DNA from 3 places in the Streptomyces sp. NPDC006365 genome. Region 2 is predicted to be linked to each of the others. Evidence: riboswitches for the same ligand, from Rfam matches in the RefSeq annotation. Region 2 holds a riboswitch; each other region holds the start of a gene.
What was found. Region 2 has a riboswitch for thiamine pyrophosphate ahead of thiC (phosphomethylpyrimidine synthase ThiC). Riboswitches for the same ligand answer to the same signal wherever they lie in the genome.

Region 1 (5,612 bases), on a different contig from region 2:
GTGCGCAAGGCGGGCCACCGACTTGGCCTCGCGGATGAACCGCTCGACGAACGTGGCGTCCGCGGCCAGCGTCGGATGCATCACCTTGAGCGCGAGCACACGGTCCAGGCGGGTGTCCACAGCCCTGTAGACCGTGGCCATCCCGCCGACCGCGATACGTGCGTCGATGCGGTAGCGGCCGTCGAGCACCTGACCGACCAACGGGTCCTGAAGGGTCGTATCCACGCAGGTGAGTGTACGAGCCGAGGCTGTCAACGCCGCGTGATCGGTGGAGATTCGGAGCCGGACTGCAGCCGAGCTGTGACGAGACCGCAGGTCAGACCGGGATCATCATCGAGAGGGGACCATTGTCTCAGAGGCCGGTGATCGCGAGGGGAGCACCGTCTCCGAGGCCGGTGGCACCGTCTCCGAGGCCGGTGGCTGGTTTATGTCCCGTCGCGCCCCGTAAGGGGCGCGGAGCCGCAGCCGAGATACAACCCGGGGGCCTGGAGGCGCAGCCCCCCCCCCACGCGGCGGAGCCGCAAACTGATACAGCCGGGAAGGGGCGGGCTTGGGGAAAGGACCCCCTGGCCCCCACCCGCTCAGAAAGCGGGCCGCTCCGGATCCAGCCGAGCCACTCCCTCCACAGGAGACGACGCCTCAGCGAAGTGCCGCCGAGGGATCCGCCCCGCAAGCCGAGCCAACCGCCCCGCCTCCACCGCATGCTTCATGGCCTCGGCCATCAGCACCGGCTCCTGAGCCCGAGTGACGGCAGACGCAAGCATCACACCGGCACACCCCAACTCCATGGCAAGGGCTGCATCGGACGCCGTCCCGGCCCCCGCGTCCAAAATGACCGGCACGCGCGCGTGCTCCACGATCAACTGGAAGTTGTGCGGATTCCGAATTCCGAGCCCGGACCCGATCGGGGACCCGAGCGGCATGATCGCGGCACAGCCCACATCCTCCAGCTTCCGCGCGAGAACGGGATCATCGTTCGTGTAGGGCAACACCGTGAACCCGTCATCGACGAGCGTCTCGGCCGCGTCGAGCAATTCGATCGGATCCGGCAGCAACGTGCGCTCGTCAGCGATGACCTCCAGCTTCACCAGCGAGGTGCCGAGCGCTTCGCGAGCGAGCCGAGCCGTCAGCACGGCCTCCCCGGCGGTGTAACAGCCCGCCGTGTTCGGCAGCACACGAATACCGAGCCGATCGAGCACGGACAGCACCGAACCATGCACGGAAGCGTTTACGCGCCGCATCGCGACCGTCGTCAGCTCCGTGCCGGAGGCGACGAGCGACCGCTCCAGCACATCGAGGCTGGGCGCCCCGCCGGTGCCCATGATGAGGCGGGACGTGAAGGACGTACCGCTGATGAGAAACGGGTCGTCGGCCATGGTTCAGCCTCCTTGGACGGCGGTGAGGACCTCGATGCGGTCTCCCTCGGAGAGGGATGTGTCCGGCCACTGCGCGCGCGGGACGACGGTTTCGTTGAGCGCGGCGGCGACCCCGGAGGGCGCCGCGGTGAGGGTGGCGACCAGTGTGTCGAGGGCGGTGCCGGCGGCGATCTCCTGCCGCTCACCGTTGACGAAGACGTTCATGACGTAGACGTTCATACGGGCTGCTCCGTGCGGGCCGTACTGAAGCGCCTGGGTGTGAACGGGCGGGCTTCCTCCGGGAGTTCACCGGTGGTCAGCAGGTGCGCCATGGCGTCGCCCGTGACGGGGGTGAGCAGGACGCCGTTGCGGTAGTGACCGGTGGCCAGGAGCAGGCCGTCCAGTTCTGTGGGGCCGAGCAGGGGCGCGTTGTCGGGGGAGCCGGGGCGCAGTCCCGCGCGGGTCTCGGTGAGCGGGAGTTCGGTGATGCCGGGGACCAACTCGTGGGCGTCGCGCAGCAATTCGTACACGCCGCCCGCGGTCACCGTCGTGTCCCAGCCCAGCTCCTCACTCGTGGCGCCGACGACCAGCTCACCGTTCTCGCGCGGCACCAGGTACACATGGCTGCCCCGGACGACGGCCCGCACGGTACGGCTCAGGAACGGCGCGTACCGCTTCGGCACGGTCAGCCGCAGTACCTGCCCCTTCACCGGCCGTACGGGCGGCAGTACGGCGTCGGGAACGCCCGCGAGCCGCCCGCTGAGGCTGCCCGCGGCGAGGACGACCTGGCCCGCGATCAGCTCGGTCCCGTCGGTGGTGACGATCCCGGTGGCTCGGTCCCGTACGACGCTGAGCCGCTCCGCCCACACCCGGTGGAATGTCACTCCGGCCCGCTCGCACGCCGCGACCAGCGCCTTGGCGAGCCGCCGTGGATCGATCTGGTGGTCGCCGTCGACCTTGAGCCCTCCTCGCACGCCCGGCGCGAGCATCGGCTCCAGGCGCCGGCACTCGCGGCCGCTGAGCCACTCCGACTCCAGGCCCGACTGGACTTGCAGGGCGTGCAGTTCGCGCAGATGGGCGCGGTCGTCGGCGTCCAGCGCGACGGCCAGCGCGCCGCACTCGCGGTAGCCGAGGTCCAGGCCCGTCGCTTCGGTGAGTTCGGCGGCGAACTCCGGGTAGCGCCGGGCGGACGCCAGATTGAGGCCGAGCAGGGTTTGCTCGCCGTAGTGGAGCTCGGTGACGGCGGCCAGCATTCCGGCGGCCACCTGGGCCGCTCCGCCGCCGGGGTCGGGGTCCACGAGTGCGGTGGCGAAGCCGCGCTGCGCGGCACGCCAGGCGGTCACCAGGCCGATGATCCCGCCCCCGACGATCAGGACGTCGGATGTGTCGGATGTGCTTGACGACGCGTGTGATGCGAGCGATGTACGCGACATGGGCGTCCAGCCCCTCCCTTCGCCGGCATGACCCGGATCAGGTTCGTACGGTCGGAGGCCGTCCCAGCCTCCCTCTCAGTCCGGTGCGTCCGGACTCCCGCGAGTGCTCTAGGTTGGCCACCCTAACTCTTCGTGTCACACCTCAGTAAGGGAGCCGCACGGCATGGCCGGTTCGCTCGACGGTCTCGTCCTCGCCCCGGTCGCAGACCAAGCCCCAGGTCAGGTCGGTACGCGCACCCGCTTCTCGTACCACGAGAAGGACGGCGAGATCTGGGCCGAGTACGCGGGCGGCGACGTCGTACGCGGCCACCTGGTGGGTACACGTGAGGGTGACCGCCTCGACTTCCGGTACGTGCAGCTGAAGCGGGACGGCAGCACCTCCTCGGGGCACTGCCTGTCCCGAGTGGTCGAGCTCGCCGACGGGCGCGTACGCCTGGAGGAGACCTGGGAGTGGGAGTCGCAGACGGGCAGCGGGACGAGCGTGGTGGAACAGCTCGCCGACGATCTCTGACGGCCGTGCGAGACGTCATGACGGCTGTGCAGGACGTCACTGATCGCTCCCGCTGACTGACACAACGTCAGTTGACTATGGTGATCGGGTGAACGAGCAGACGCGGGAACGGAGCCGGGCAGCGCGACGACGTGTCGTGATCGTCGGCGCGGGCATGGCCGGCGTGCAGACCGCGGTCGCCCTGCGGGAGCAGGGTTTCACCGGCACCGTGACGCTGATCGGCGCGGAGCCGCACCAGCCGTACGACCGCCCGCCGCTCTCCAAGGCCGTCCTGCTCGGCACGGCCGAGGGCTCCGCCTTCGACGTCGACTTCGAGGCCCTGGGCATCGAGCTGCGCCTGGGGCTCGAGGTGACAGGCGTACGTCCTGTTGATCATGAACTCGACACGGCCATGGGGCCCGTTCCGTACGACGTCCTGGTCATCGCCACGGGCGCGGAACCCATGCGGCTGCCGGGCGCGGAGGGCGTACCGGGAGTGCATCTGCTGCGCACCCTGGACGACGCCGAGCGGTTGCGGCCCGTGCTGGCCCGGCAGCACGACATCGTGGTCGTCGGCGCGGGCTGGATCGGCGCCGAGTTCGCCACGGCGGCGCGCGAGGCCGGGTGCGCGGTGACCGTCGTCGAGGCCGCCGACCGGCCGCTCGCCGGCGCACTGCCCGCCGAGGTGGCCACGCCCATGACCGCCTGGTACGCGGACAGCGGCGCATCGCTGCGCACCCACGCGCGCGTGGAGCACGTCGAACCCGGGGCGGTCGTGCTGGACGACGGCTCGCGGCTGCCCGCGGGAGCCGTCGTCGTGGGCATCGGGGCGCGGCCCGCCACCGCCTGGCTGACCGGTTCCGGGATCGAGCTCGGCGCCCATCGCGAGGTGGTCGCGGACGACCACCTGCGCACATCCGTCCCGGACGTGTACGCGGTCGGCGACTGCGCCTCCTTCCCTTCGCGCAGGTACGGCGAGCGTCTTCTGGTCCACCACTGGGACAACGCCCTCCAGGGGCCCCGTACGGTCGCGGCGAACATCATCGACGAGACGCCCGCCGCCTACGACCCTGTGCCGTACTTCTGGTCCGAGCAGTTCGGCCGCTTCGTCCAGTACGCGGGGCACCACGCGCGCGCGGACGCCACGATCTGGCGCGGCGACCCGACGGGCCCGGCCTGGTCGGTGTGCTGGCTCCGGGAGAACCGGCTGGTCGCCGTGCTCGCGGTGGGACGGCCCCGGGACCTGGCGCAGGGCCGCAAGCTGATCGAAGCAGGTGTCCCGATGATTCCGGAACTGCTGTCGGACCCGTCCCGGCCCTTGAAATCGGCGAAATCGGCGACCGCGTAGGGCGACAGGGCGGGCCGCCGGGGTCCGGCGAACGGCCCAGGCGGGGCGGCCACGACTTCCGACTGTCAGTCCGGGATGGCACGCTTAATCCCGTGACCGAGATTGACGCAAAAATCGATGCTCTCGTCCCCGCCTGGCTCACCCTCCCCGACATCGCCGAACAGCTCGGCGTCGAGGTGACCCGTGTGCGGCAGCTGGTCAAGGAGGGCCAGCTCATCGCCGTACGCCGTGGTGAGAACCGAGCGCTGCACGTCCCCGCCGCCTTCATCGACGGAGACAAGGTCGTCAAGGGCCTGTCCGGCACCCTGACGCTCCTGAGGGACGACGGCTTCACGGACGAAGAGATGCTGGAGTGGCTCTTCACCCCCGACCCGAGCCTGCCCGGCACCCCCGCGCAGGCCCTCAGCGAGAACCGAGGTACGGAGGTGAAGCGCCGAGCCCAGGCGCTCGCCGTCTGACCTGAACACACCGTCCGGCGTACGGGCCGTGCCCCGCACGGCAGGGTCCGTACGCCACCGACAACGGGGGATTTTCGCATGCCCGAAGCCACCGCACACACGCAGCTCACCGATGCCCGCGTCTACCTCTGCACGGACGCCCGAAAGCGCCAGGGTGACCTCGCCGAGTTCCTGGACGCGGTCCTCGCCGGCGGTGTCGACATAGTGCAGCTGCGCGACAAGGGCATGGAAGCCGCCGAGGAGCTGGAGCACCTCCAGGTGTTCGCCGAGGCCTGCGCGCGGCACGGCAAGCTGCTCGCGGTGAACGACCGCGCGGACGTCGCCCATGCGGCGGACGCCGACGTGCTGCACCTGGGCCAGGGCGACCTGCCCGTCCCCGCCGCCCGCGCGATCCTCGGCGACAACGTCCTGATCGGCCGCTCCACACACGCCGATGCGGAGGCCGCGTCCGCCGCCGTCGAGGACGGAGTGGACTACTTCTGTACGGGCCCCTGCTGGCCGACGCCCACCAAGCCGGGCCGCCATGCG
Region 2 (5,612 bases):
GGGCGAGATCGAGGTCCAGTGTGTCGCCGACACCCCGGCCAATCCGGCGGTCGAGGAATGGGCCGACTTCCGCGAGACCGGACACGCCCACGCAATCGGTCAGTGCCTGCTGTCCCAGCTCGACGAGGAGGCCCGTCGCGACCACCTCGACCGATATCCCGTGCAATCGATCACTCCGTACACGGTGCGTGACGATCACCTTCTGTTGCGGCGTCTCGAAGGGACCAGATGCATGAAGCCCGTGATCGAGCGTCAGGAATACGCGTTGGGGACAGTCTGCGCCGCGATCCCGATCACCGCGGGCACCACGGTCGGCTCAATGGCCATCTCACTGCCCGCTCACCAGGCGGACCGACTGCTGCCCGCGGCACGGCAGTTGCAGAAGGAGATCGGCAGGCTGCCAGGGACGCTCGCCGTCTCTATCAGCATCTGAAAAATCACTCCTTGTGATCTGGTGTGTACGTTCAGCAAGATGCCAGCAGTGTCAGGTGGATGGTTCCTGGCCAGTCGACGGCAGACGGCGGGGTAGGCGATGCGCGAGTCAGTAGTACAGGCAGAGATCATGATGAGCTTTCTCGTCTCGGAGGAGCTCTCCTTCCGTATTCCGGTGGAGCTTCGATACGCGACCTGTGATCCCTATGCCGTGCGTCTGACCTTCCACCTGCCCGGTGATGCCCCGGTGACCTGGGCCTTTGGCCGGGAGCTGCTGATCGATGGGGTGGGGCGGCCGTGTGGGGTCGGCGATGTGCACATTGCGCCCGCCGGCTCCGAGGGGTTCGGCGATGTGCTGATCCGGCTCCAAGTGGGCGCCGACCAGGCGCTGTTCCGCTGCGGAGCGGTGCCGCTCGTGGCGTTCCTCGACCGCACGGACAAGCTGGTGCCACTCGGCCAGGAGCACTCCCTTGCCGACTTCGACACACATCTCGACGAGGCCCTGGACCGCATCCTGGCGGAGGAACAGAGTGCGGGCTGAATCGTACGGTGCTCAGGGTGCCGTAACGCTTCAGCGCTTGCGGCGGCGGCCCCTCCCCCCGAGTACCGGCGTCCTGACGCCCGCCTGGGTCTGCTCCGGAGGCTGTGCCTGCGTAGGCGTCTGCGTCTCAGATCCGGATCCGGGGCGGTCCGCTGAGACCACCAGAGCGGCCAGGGCCGTAGTGACCGGTACGGAGGCGACCAGGCCGATCGAGCCGACGAGTGTACGCACGATCTCCTCAGCGACCAGCTCACTGTTGGCCACCGTCCCCACGCTGCTCTGAGCGATCGAGAACAGCAGCAACAGGGGCAGCGCGGCGCCCGCATACGCGAGGACGAGCGTGTTGACGACGGACGCGATGTGGTCCCGGCCGATACGGATGCCCGCCCGGTACAACCCGCGTCGGCCCATCGACGGATTGGCCGCGTGCAGCTCCCAGACCGCCGACGTCTGTGTCACCGTCACATCGTCGAGCACACCGAGCGAACCGATGATGACGCCCGCGAGCAGCAGACCGCTCATGTCGATGCTCGGATACAGGCCATGGATCAGACCGGTGTTGTCATCCGTGTTGCCAGTGAGTGCGGACCAGCCGATGAACAGTGAGCCGAGCACCCCGATCAGCAGCAGCGAGAGCAGTGTTCCGAGCACCGCGACCGATGTTCGGGCGGACAGTCCATGGCAGGCGTAGAGCGCGATCAGCATGATCGCGCTCGCCCCGACGACCGCCACGACCAAGGGGTTCGAGCCCTGCAGGATCGCAGGCAGGATAAAGAACGTCAGGAGGAGGAAGCTGACGGCCAGCGAGATCAGCGCCATGACACCGCGCATCCGGCCCACCACGACCACGGCGAGCGCGAAGATTCCGGCGAGCAGCGCCAGCGGGAGCCTTCGGTTCACGTCGGTGACCGAGTACTGGAGGTCCTTGGGAGCGTCGGGCGCGTACGCCACGATCACATCCTGCCCCTGGCTCAGCTGCCGAGACGAGTCCGGCTGGACGATCTCCGTGAAGGTACGGCCCTTGTCCTTGCCGGTGTCGACCCGGACCGTCGCCTTCTTGCAGGTGCCGGTCGCCTGCTGCTGAGCGGACGAGCCCTCCGCGGTCGAGGTGTCGCCGGTCGGGGTGCCCCCGGAGGCGTTGACGGACTTGCAGTCCACCTCGTCGACCTTGGTCACCGTGGCCTCTTGCGTCTGCCGGTCGAAGCCGACGCCGGTGCGTTCGTGGGGTGGGGCGCCGCCGGGCCACAGCACGGCCAGGCCTACGACGACTGCCGTGGCGAAGGGAATCAGCACCGCGGCGATGACCTTGCGCAAGTGTTTGGACACGGGGGCTGGAGGGCCATGGCCATGGCTATGCGCATGGCTGTGACCATGACCGTCACCAGAGCCGTGGTTGTCGCCGGGGCCGGGCCCGTGCGGCGGCTCGGAGGGGGGAAGCGGGGGCTGATGCGTTGTAGTCACCGACCGATCATCGCAAGAACGGAAGGGGCCCACTGTTCAGCGCGCCCACTATGACGCTAGCGTGGAGGGACCTTTTGCACACGCGGGAGCTCGGAGCACCGGGCTGAGAGGGCGCTGACCTCCGTCCCAGCGATGTTTCACGTGGAACATCGCCGTACGGAAACCGCTGCGTCGACCGCTGAACCTGTTACCGGGTAATGCCGGCGTAGGGAGTAGGTCTCATGACCAACAAGGACGTACGCACGCCTGCCTCCAAGGAGACGGACGAGGACTCAGCCTCGTCCGGGAACGGCGAGGCCGGGAAATCCATCGGCTGGCACAAGGCATATGTCGAGGGCTCGCGCCCCGATCTACGGGTGCCGGTCCGCCAGGTCCACCTCACCAACGGGCAGTCAGTCACCCTGTACGACACCTCCGGCCCGTACACCGATCCAGCCATCGACACCGATGTCCGCAGGGGCCTGACGCCGCTGCGCGAGAACTGGATCATCGCCCGCGGCGACACAGAGGAGTATGCGGGCCGTCCCATCCGCCCCGAGGACGACGGGATCAAGCACACCTCGCCGCGTGGCGGACTGCGCAACCTGGACGCCGTCTTCCCAGGACGTCCGCGCCAGCCGCGCCGGGGCACAGGCAGTACGGCCGTCACACAACTCGCGTACGCACGACGTGGCGAGATCACACCGGAAATGGAGTTCGTGGCAGTCCGCGAGAACGTCGACCCCGAGGTCGTACGTGAGGAGATCGCCGCGGGGCGGGCCGTGCTGCCTGCAAACGTCAACCACCCGGAGATCGAGCCGATGATCATCGGCAAGCGGTTCCTGGTGAAGGTCAACGCCAACATCGGTAATTCGGCGGTGACTTCCTCCATCGAGGAGGAGGTCGAGAAGATGACCTGGGCGACCCGTTGGGGTGCCGACACGGTCATGGACCTGTCCACCGGCCGGAACATCCACACCACCCGGGAGTGGGTGCTGCGCAACTCCCCCGTCCCCATCGGCACGGTGCCGCTCTATCAGGCGTTGGAGAAGGTCGACGGCCGTGCCGAGGAGTTGACCTGGGAGATCTACAAGGACACGGTCATCGAGCAGGCCGAGCAGGGCGTGGACTACATGACCGTCCACGCGGGCGTGCGCCTGCCGTACGTACCGCTCACCGCGAACCGCAAGACCGGCATCGTCTCGCGTGGCGGCTCGATCATGGCGGCCTGGTGCCTGGCGCATCACAAGGAGTCGTTCCTCTACGAGAACTTCGAAGAGCTGTGCGAGATCCTGGCCGCCTACGACGTCACGTACTCGCTCGGCGACGGGCTGCGGCCCGGCTCGATCGCGGACGCCAACGACGAGGCCCAGTTCGCGGAGTTGAGGACGCTCGGGGAACTCAACACGATCGCCAAGCGTTTCAACGTACAGACCATGATCGAGGGCCCGGGACATGTCCCGATGCACAAGATCAAGGAGAACATCGACCTTCAGCAGGAGATCTGCGATGAAGCTCCGTTCTATACGCTCGGCCCGCTGACGACGGACGTCGCGCCGGCGTACGACCACATCACCTCCGGCATCGGTGCCGCGATGATCGCCTGGTGGGGCACGGCCATGCTCTGCTACGTCACGCCCAAGGAACACTTGGGCCTGCCCAACCGTGACGACGTCAAGACCGGCGTCATCACCTACAAGATCGCCGCCCACGCAGCCGACCTCGCCAAGGGGCACCCAGGTGCACAGGAATGGGACGACGCGCTGTCCGATGCTCGCTTCGAGTTCCGCTGGGAGGACCAGTTCAACCTGGCCCTCGACCCCGACACGGCCCGAGAGTTCCATGACGAAACCCTCCCGGCAGAGCCCGCCAAGACGGCCCACTTCTGCTCGATGTGCGGGCCGAAGTTCTGCTCGATGAAGATCAGCCACAGCATCACAGAGCAGTTCGGCGGTACGGCTGCTGCGGGGGCGACGGCCGAGGAAGTCGCTGAGGGGATGCTGCAAAAGTCGAAGGAGTTCGCGGCCAGCGGGAACAGGGTGTACCTGCCGCTGGCGGACTGAGGAGCCGTCGAACTCATGCTCAGTCGGGCCCCTCTCCGTCAGCGCCGGAGGGGCCCGCTCTGAGGTTCTCCGCGTCTGCGGAGAACCTGCTGTTACGGGATACGATCGCGTCCATGTCAGACGGGAGCCGGAGATTGCGGCGGCTGCGCGCACGTTCGGCAGAGATCTTCTGGGCCATGGACCGTGCGTTGGGTGGCGACCAGCCGCCAACGAGCATGCAACGGTTGGCGGCGCGGTACCCGCTTCGGGTCGGCATGGTGGGCAGTGTCTTCGCGTCCGGGGCTTTCGCGTTGCTGGCGCTCACAAGCGAGACGCGTCCGTCGGACCTCGTGGCGGTACTCGTGGGCGGCGTTCTGATGGGCGCCATCTTCGGTCTGACTGCCCGGGGGGAGAGGGCGCGTCAGCGGCGCTTGCGGCGACGGGGAGTCTGGGACGGCTCGTAAGAGAGCCTCATGCGCGGGCGGAATGACCGCGATGACGGCCACGCCCAGAGGGCAATGGACGTTGCCCATGGCGGTTCAGACGCTCGTCGATGAAAATCTCTCAAGACATCCGCCGCGAACACGGCGATACGCAGACGGAGATCGAGGAAGGCATGGCGCAGAAGTCGCAGAGTTCGCGGCTGAGGGGGACCGGGTGTATCTTCCGCTCGCCGATTGACCTGATCCGGGCGCGGCGGCAGCCGCACCGCTCCGGACTCCGGCCCTCGACTTCATCGTCGTGGGCCGGAGCGGTTGTGCGGCTCGTCCGTCCGGCCGGAGCTCGGGGTCCCGGTTCGGCTGCTTCTGGTCTCGCCTCGGCCGCGCCCCTACTCCGGCTGATGCTCCGGTCCCCCGAAGTCCGGGCTTGAGAAGTCCGGGCTCGAGTAGCTGGGGCGGGGGCCTGCCGCGGGGCCGCCGTCGGGGCTGCTGAAGCCCGGGCGGTTGTAGCCGAGATGTGGGATTCGGCTGGTCGGCTGCGGCGGTGTCGTCGTACGGCCGAGGGCCGCTGAGCCCGGGTCGGCGAGTGCCTCTCGGAGAAACGGCATGATGCCGCGCTCCAGGAGGGCCTCGCGCCAGGCTTCCCTGGCCCGGCTCAGTTCCTCGCTTCGTTCACCCCGCGTGCCGGCCTCGAGCGAGCTCTCTCCGTTGCGCAGG
Region 3 (5,612 bases), on a different contig from region 2:
GGCCTGCTCGGTGCGGTCACCTTCGCCATGGCTGCGGGCGCCCTGTTCATGGAGTTCCTGATCGAGGACGGCACCTGGTGGCAGGGCCTGCTGATGGGCTTCGCGGTCGCGGTCACCGCCACTCTCGGCGACCTCGGAGAGTCCATGATCAAGCGTGACCTGGGCATCAAGGACATGGGGACGCTGCTTCCGGGGCACGGCGGCATCATGGACCGCTTGGATTCCCTGCTGCCGACAGCGCCGGTGGTGTGGCTGCTGATGGTGATCTTCGTCGGCTCCGGGTGACCTTTGTGCATCGCCGCTGACCTGCACGTTCATACGTGAGGGGCTCGTTGTCCACAGGTGGCGAGCCCCTCTTCGTATGTCTGCGACACTTGTATGGCCATGCCTAAGCCCGGAGAACTCGTTTTCGTCGCCCCCCGCGGAGCCAAGAAGCCGCCGCGGCACCTTGCCGATCTCTCGCCCGCCGAGCGCAAGGAAGCCGTTGCCGCGATCGGTGAGAAGCCGTTTCGTGCCAAGCAGCTCTCGCAGCACTACTTCGCGCGGTACGCGCACAACCCGGAGCAGTGGACCGACATCCCCGCCGGTTCGCGCGCCAAGCTTCAGGAGGCGCTGCTTCCCGAGCTGATGACGGTCGTGCGACATCTGTCGACCGACCAGGACACCACCCGCAAGACCCTGTGGCGGCTGTTCGACGGGACGCTCGTGGAGTCCGTGCTGATGCGCTACCCGGACCGGGTCACCATGTGCATCAGCTCGCAGGCGGGCTGCGGCATGAACTGCCCCTTCTGCGCCACCGGACAGGCCGGGCTCGACCGGAATCTGTCGACTGCCGAGATCGTGCACCAGATCGTCGACGGCATGCGGGCCCTCAGGGACGGCGAATTCGGGGGGTCTGGGGGGTCGTCCCCCGAGAATGGAAACAGTCCCGGTGGTCCGGCGCGGCTCAGCAACATCGTCTTCATGGGCATGGGCGAGCCCCTCGCCAACTACAAGCGCGTCGTCGGGGCGATACGGGCGCTCACCGACCCCGAGCCGGACGGCCTCGGGCTGTCGCAGCGCGGCATCACCGTATCGACCGTCGGACTGGTCCCCGCAATCCACAGGTTCGCCGACGAGGGCTTCAAGTGCCGGCTCGCCATCTCGCTGCATGCGCCGGACGACGAACTGCGCGACACCCTCGTACCCGTCAACACGCGCTGGAAGGTGCGGGAAGTCCTCGACGCCGGATGGGAGTACGCGGCCAGGTCCGGGCGCCGGCTGTCCATCGAGTACGCGCTGATCCGGGACATCAACGACCAGGCGTGGCGCGGCGACCGGCTCGGCCGGCTGCTCAAGGGCAAGCCCGTGCACGTCAACCTGATCCCGCTGAACCCGACGCCCGGCTCCAAGTGGACCGCCTCCCGGCCCGAGGACGAGAAGGCCTTCATCGAGGCGATCGCCGCGCACGGGGTGCCGGTCACCGTCCGGGACACCCGTGGCCAGGAGATCGACGGGGCGTGCGGACAGCTCGCGGCCACCCAGCGCTGACGGGAGTCAGGGCACGGGCTGATCACAGCGTCCGCCGAGCGGTGGGCACGGGCGGATCAGGCGGTACCCTGACCTCCGTACACACCTTCATACCTGCAAAATCCGACAGGGGAGCGCCACAGCGCTGAGAGTGCGGCACGGCCGCAGACCCTCTGAACCTCGCCCAGGTCATTCTGGGTAGGAAGTTCGGTCTTCACTCGAGCCAGCTGTTGCGCCCTGCCCGGGAGCCTCGGGAGTTCTCCGAGAGTGCCGGGCAGGGCCGCGTCTCTTCTGGTCATCCCCAGGAGGGATCCAGTGAGCACCACCAAGAAGTTCGTGGCCGTGGCCGTCGGGCTCGGTCTGGTCACGCTGTCCGCATGCACGTCGTCCGGCTCCGGGGACGGGGAAGGGGCCTCGGAGTCCAAGACCGTCACCCTCGTCAGCCATGACTCGTGGGCGGCGTCCGAGAGCGTGATCAGCGACTTCGAGAAGCAGTCCGGCTACCAGGTGAAGGTCCTCAAGGACGGGGACGCAGGCCAGGCCCTCAACAAGGCGATCCTCACCAAGGACAACCCGCAGGGCGATGTCCTCTTCGGCGTCGACAACACCCTGCTGTCCCGGGCGTTCGACAACGACCTGTTCCAGGCGTACGAGGCCAAAAACTCCGATCTGCTGCCCCCGGAGTACCGGATCGACCAGCAGAAGAAGCGGGTCACGCCCATCGACTTCGGCGACATCTGCGTCAACTACGACAAGGCCTACTTCGAAGAGAACGACCTGACCCCGCCGGAGTCCTTCGACGACCTCGTCAAGCCCGAGTACAAGGACCTCCTCGTCACCGAGAACGCCTCCACCTCCTCGCCCGGCCTCGGCTTCCTGCTGGGCACCGCCGCAAAATACGGCGGCGACGGCTGGCAGGACTACTGGACGAAGCTCAAGGCCAACGGCGTGAAGGTCGTCGACGGCTGGGAGCAGGCCTACAACGAGGAGTTCTCCGGGTCCGCCGGCGGCAAGAAGGCGAAGGGGGACCGGCCGCTCGTCGTCTCCTACGCCTCCTCTCCGCCCGCCGAGGTCGTCTTCGCCGACCCCAAGCCGGACACCGCACCGACCGGCGTCGCCTACGGCACCTGCTTCCGGCAGATCGAGTACGCGGGACTGCTCAGCAACGCCGAGAACGCAAAGGGCGGCAAGGCCCTCATCGACTTCCTCATCTCTAAGAAGTTCCAGGCCGACATGCCGCTCAACATGTTCGTGTACCCGATGCGCGAGGACGCGCAGATCCCCGAGGAGTTCACGAAGTACGGCGCGCCGGCGGAGGACTCCGAGGTCATGGCGCCCAAGGAGATCGCCAAGAACCGTGACCAGTGGGTCAAGTCATGGACGTCGCTCGTACTGAAGTAAGGGCCGGACGCCCCATGACACCGGCTCCCGGGAAGAACGCGGCGCGGCTCGCCCTGCTGATCGTGCCCGTCGTGTTCTTCGCGCTCTTCTTCGCCTACCCCGTCGCCGCGATCGTCGCGCGCGGCCTCGAGGCCGACGGGGGCTGGCACTTCGGCCGGATCACCGATGTCGTCACCCAGCCCGACATCCGGCATGTGCTGTGGTTCACCACCTGGCAGGCGTTCGTCTCCACGGCGCTCACGCTGCTCATCGCGCTCCCCGGCGCGTATGTCTTCGCGCGCTTCGACTTTCCGGGCAAGCAGATCCTGCGCGCGGTCGTCACCGTCCCGTTCGTCCTGCCGACCGTCGTCGTCGGGTCGGCGTTCCTCGCCCTGATCGGCCGGGGCGGTCTGCTCGACGAACTGTGGGGCGTCCGCCTCGACACCACCGTCTGGGCCATCCTGCTCGCGCACGTCTTCTTCAACTACGCCGTCGTCGTACGCACCGTCGGCGGCCTCTGGTCGCAACTCGACCCACGTCAGGAGGAGGCAGCGCGGGTGCTCGGCGCCTCACGGTTCGCGGCCTGGCGCAAGGTCACGCTCCCCGCGCTGAGCCCCGCCGTGGCCGCCGCGGCGCTGATGGTCTTCCTCTTCACCTTCACCTCCTTCGGTGTGGTGCAGATCCTGGGCGGTCCCACCTTCGCCACTCTGGAAGTCGAGATCTACCGGCAGACCTCGGAGATCTTCGACCTCTCCACCGCCGCCGTGCTCACCATGATCCAGTTCGTGGCGGTGGGGGCGATCCTCGCGGTCCACGCATGGACGGTACGCCGCCGGGAGACGGCCCTGCGCCTGGTCGACGCCTCCGTGACCGCGCGACGGCCGCGTGGCGCCGGGCAGTGGACGCTGCTCGCCGCGGTCCTCGGCACCGCCGCCGTACTGCTCGTATCGCCACTGGCCGTGCTGGTCCAACGCTCGTTGGACGCGCCCGGATTCGCGTACTACAAAGCGTTGACCGATGACGAGAGCGGCGTCTTCCTCGTCCCGCCCATCGAGGCCGTCGGCAATTCACTGCAGTACGCCTGCGCCGCCACCGCCCTCGCCCTGCTGATCGGCGGTCTCGCGGCCGCCGCGCTCACCCTCCCCCATTCTCGGCTTCGCTCGAACGGGGGGACCCCCATGGACGCAGGCCGTCTCGTGCGGGGCTTCGACGCGCTGCTCATGCTCCCGCTCGGCGTTTCCGCGGTGACCGTCGGCTTCGGTTTCCTGATCGCGCTCGACGAGCCGCCGCTGGACCTGAGAAGCAGTTGGATCCTGGTGCCCCTCGCCCAGGCGCTGGTCGGCGTCCCTTTCGTCGTACGCACCATGCTGCCCGTCCTGAGAGCCGTGGACGTACGGCTGCGTGAGGCAGCGGCCGTGCTCGGAGCCTCGCCATGGCGGGTTTGGCGCGAGGTCGATCTGCCGATGGTGCGGCGGGCCCTGCTGATCGCGGCCGGGTTCGCCTTCGCCGTCTCGCTCGGCGAGTTCGGCGCGACCGTCTTCATCGCCCGGCCCGACAACCCGACCCTGCCGGTCGCCGTGGCCCGGCTCCTCGGACGCGCCGGCGAGCTCAACTACGGCCAGGCGATGGCCCTTTCGACGATCTTGATGGTGGTGTGCGCGGTGGCGCTGCTCCTGCTCGAACGCATCCGCACCGACCGGACGGGGGAGTTCTGACGATGCCTAAGCGCGATGCGATGCACGAGCGGGACTCGAAGCTCCAGCGGGACGCGATGCTCACGCTCGATGAAGCGACCGTACGGTTCGGGAGGCGTACCGTCCTCGACGCCGTCGGCCTCGACGTCGCCGAGCACGAGATCGTGTGTGTGCTCGGGCCCAGCGGCAGCGGCAAGTCGACGCTGCTGCGAGTCGTCGCGGGTCTGCAACACCTCGACTCCGGGCGGGTGTTCCTGGACGGCCGGGACCTGGGCGGGGTCCCCGCGCACAAGCGGGGCGTCGGCCTGATGTTCCAGGACCACCAGCTCTTCCCACAGCGCGATGTGGGCGGCAACGTGGCCTTCGGCCTGCGGATGCACGGTGCGGCGAAGGCCCAACAGGGCGCACGTGTGCAGGAGTTGTTGGAGCTCGTCGGCCTGCCGGGAGCCGCTTCCAGGGCCATCGCCTCCCTCTCCGGGGGCGAGCAGCAGCGCGTAGCCCTCGCCCGCGCGCTCGCCCCGCGCCCCCGGCTGCTCATGCTCGACGAACCGCTCGGCCAGCTCGACCGCTCCCTGCGCGAGCGGCTCGTGGTCGAACTCCGGGAACTCTTCGGCGAGTTGGGCACCACCGTGCTCGCGGTCACCCACGACCAAGGTGAGGCGTTCGCGCTCGCCGACCGGGTCGTGGTGATGCGCGACGGGCGGATCGCCCAGTCCGGTACGCCACTTGAGGTGTGGCAGCGGCCGGCGGACGAGTTCGTGGCCCGCTTCCTCGGCTTCGAGAACGTGATCGGCGCGAGTGTCAGCGGGGAGGCCGCGGACACGCCGTGGGGCAAGGTTCCGGTGCCCGACGGTGCCCCGCAGGGCGAGGTCATGCTGCTGATCAGGCCCGCGGGCGTACGGCTCGTGGCGCCGGCGGAGGGGCTGCGCTGTACGGTCGCGGCGCGCACGTTCCGCGGCACCCATGTCTCCGTACATCTGCAGCCGGAGGGCGCGCCGCGCCTGGAGGCGGCGTGCGCACTGCGGGACG

Region 1: another riboswitch for thiamine pyrophosphate. It lies ahead of thiO (glycine oxidase ThiO); the one in region 2 lies ahead of thiC (phosphomethylpyrimidine synthase ThiC).
Region 3: another riboswitch for thiamine pyrophosphate. It lies ahead of ACFYO0_RS33100 (thiamine ABC transporter substrate binding subunit); the one in region 2 lies ahead of thiC (phosphomethylpyrimidine synthase ThiC).

The regions. Positions count from the first base shown of each region.
Region 1 covers NZ_JBIAHS010000007.1:205,471-211,082, reverse strand. The annotation lists gene pknB (Stk1 family PASTA domain-containing Ser/Thr kinase) at 1-225, opposite strand, end outside; gene ACFYO0_RS21225 (thiazole synthase) at 582-1,376, opposite strand; gene thiS (sulfur carrier protein ThiS) at 1,380-1,580, opposite strand; gene thiO (glycine oxidase ThiO) at 1,592-2,788, opposite strand; TPP riboswitch at 2,786-2,899, opposite strand; gene ACFYO0_RS21210 (hypothetical protein) at 2,952-3,299, shown strand; gene ACFYO0_RS21205 (NAD(P)/FAD-dependent oxidoreductase) at 3,388-4,626, shown strand; gene ACFYO0_RS21200 (Rv2175c family DNA-binding protein) at 4,719-5,084, shown strand; gene thiE (thiamine phosphate synthase) at 5,163-5,612, shown strand, end outside.
Region 2 covers NZ_JBIAHS010000004.1:387,711-393,322, forward strand. The annotation lists gene ACFYO0_RS15005 (IclR family transcriptional regulator) at 1-433, shown strand, start outside; gene ACFYO0_RS15010 (SsgA family sporulation/cell division regulator) at 533-973, shown strand; gene ACFYO0_RS15015 (YibE/F family protein) at 1,004-2,434, opposite strand; TPP riboswitch at 2,507-2,663, shown strand; gene thiC (phosphomethylpyrimidine synthase ThiC) at 2,656-4,476, shown strand; partial or broken gene ACFYO0_RS15025 (thiamine biosynthesis protein ThiC) at 5,006-5,136, shown strand; gene ACFYO0_RS15030 (hypothetical protein) at 5,285-5,612, opposite strand, start outside.
Region 3 covers NZ_JBIAHS010000015.1:178,769-184,380, forward strand. The annotation lists gene ACFYO0_RS33090 (phosphatidate cytidylyltransferase) at 1-285, shown strand, start outside; gene rlmN (23S rRNA (adenine(2503)-C(2))-methyltransferase RlmN) at 385-1,530, shown strand; TPP riboswitch at 1,628-1,732, shown strand; gene ACFYO0_RS33100 (thiamine ABC transporter substrate binding subunit) at 1,825-2,910, shown strand; gene ACFYO0_RS33105 (ABC transporter permease) at 2,886-4,604, shown strand; gene ACFYO0_RS33110 (ABC transporter ATP-binding protein) at 4,661-5,612, shown strand, end outside.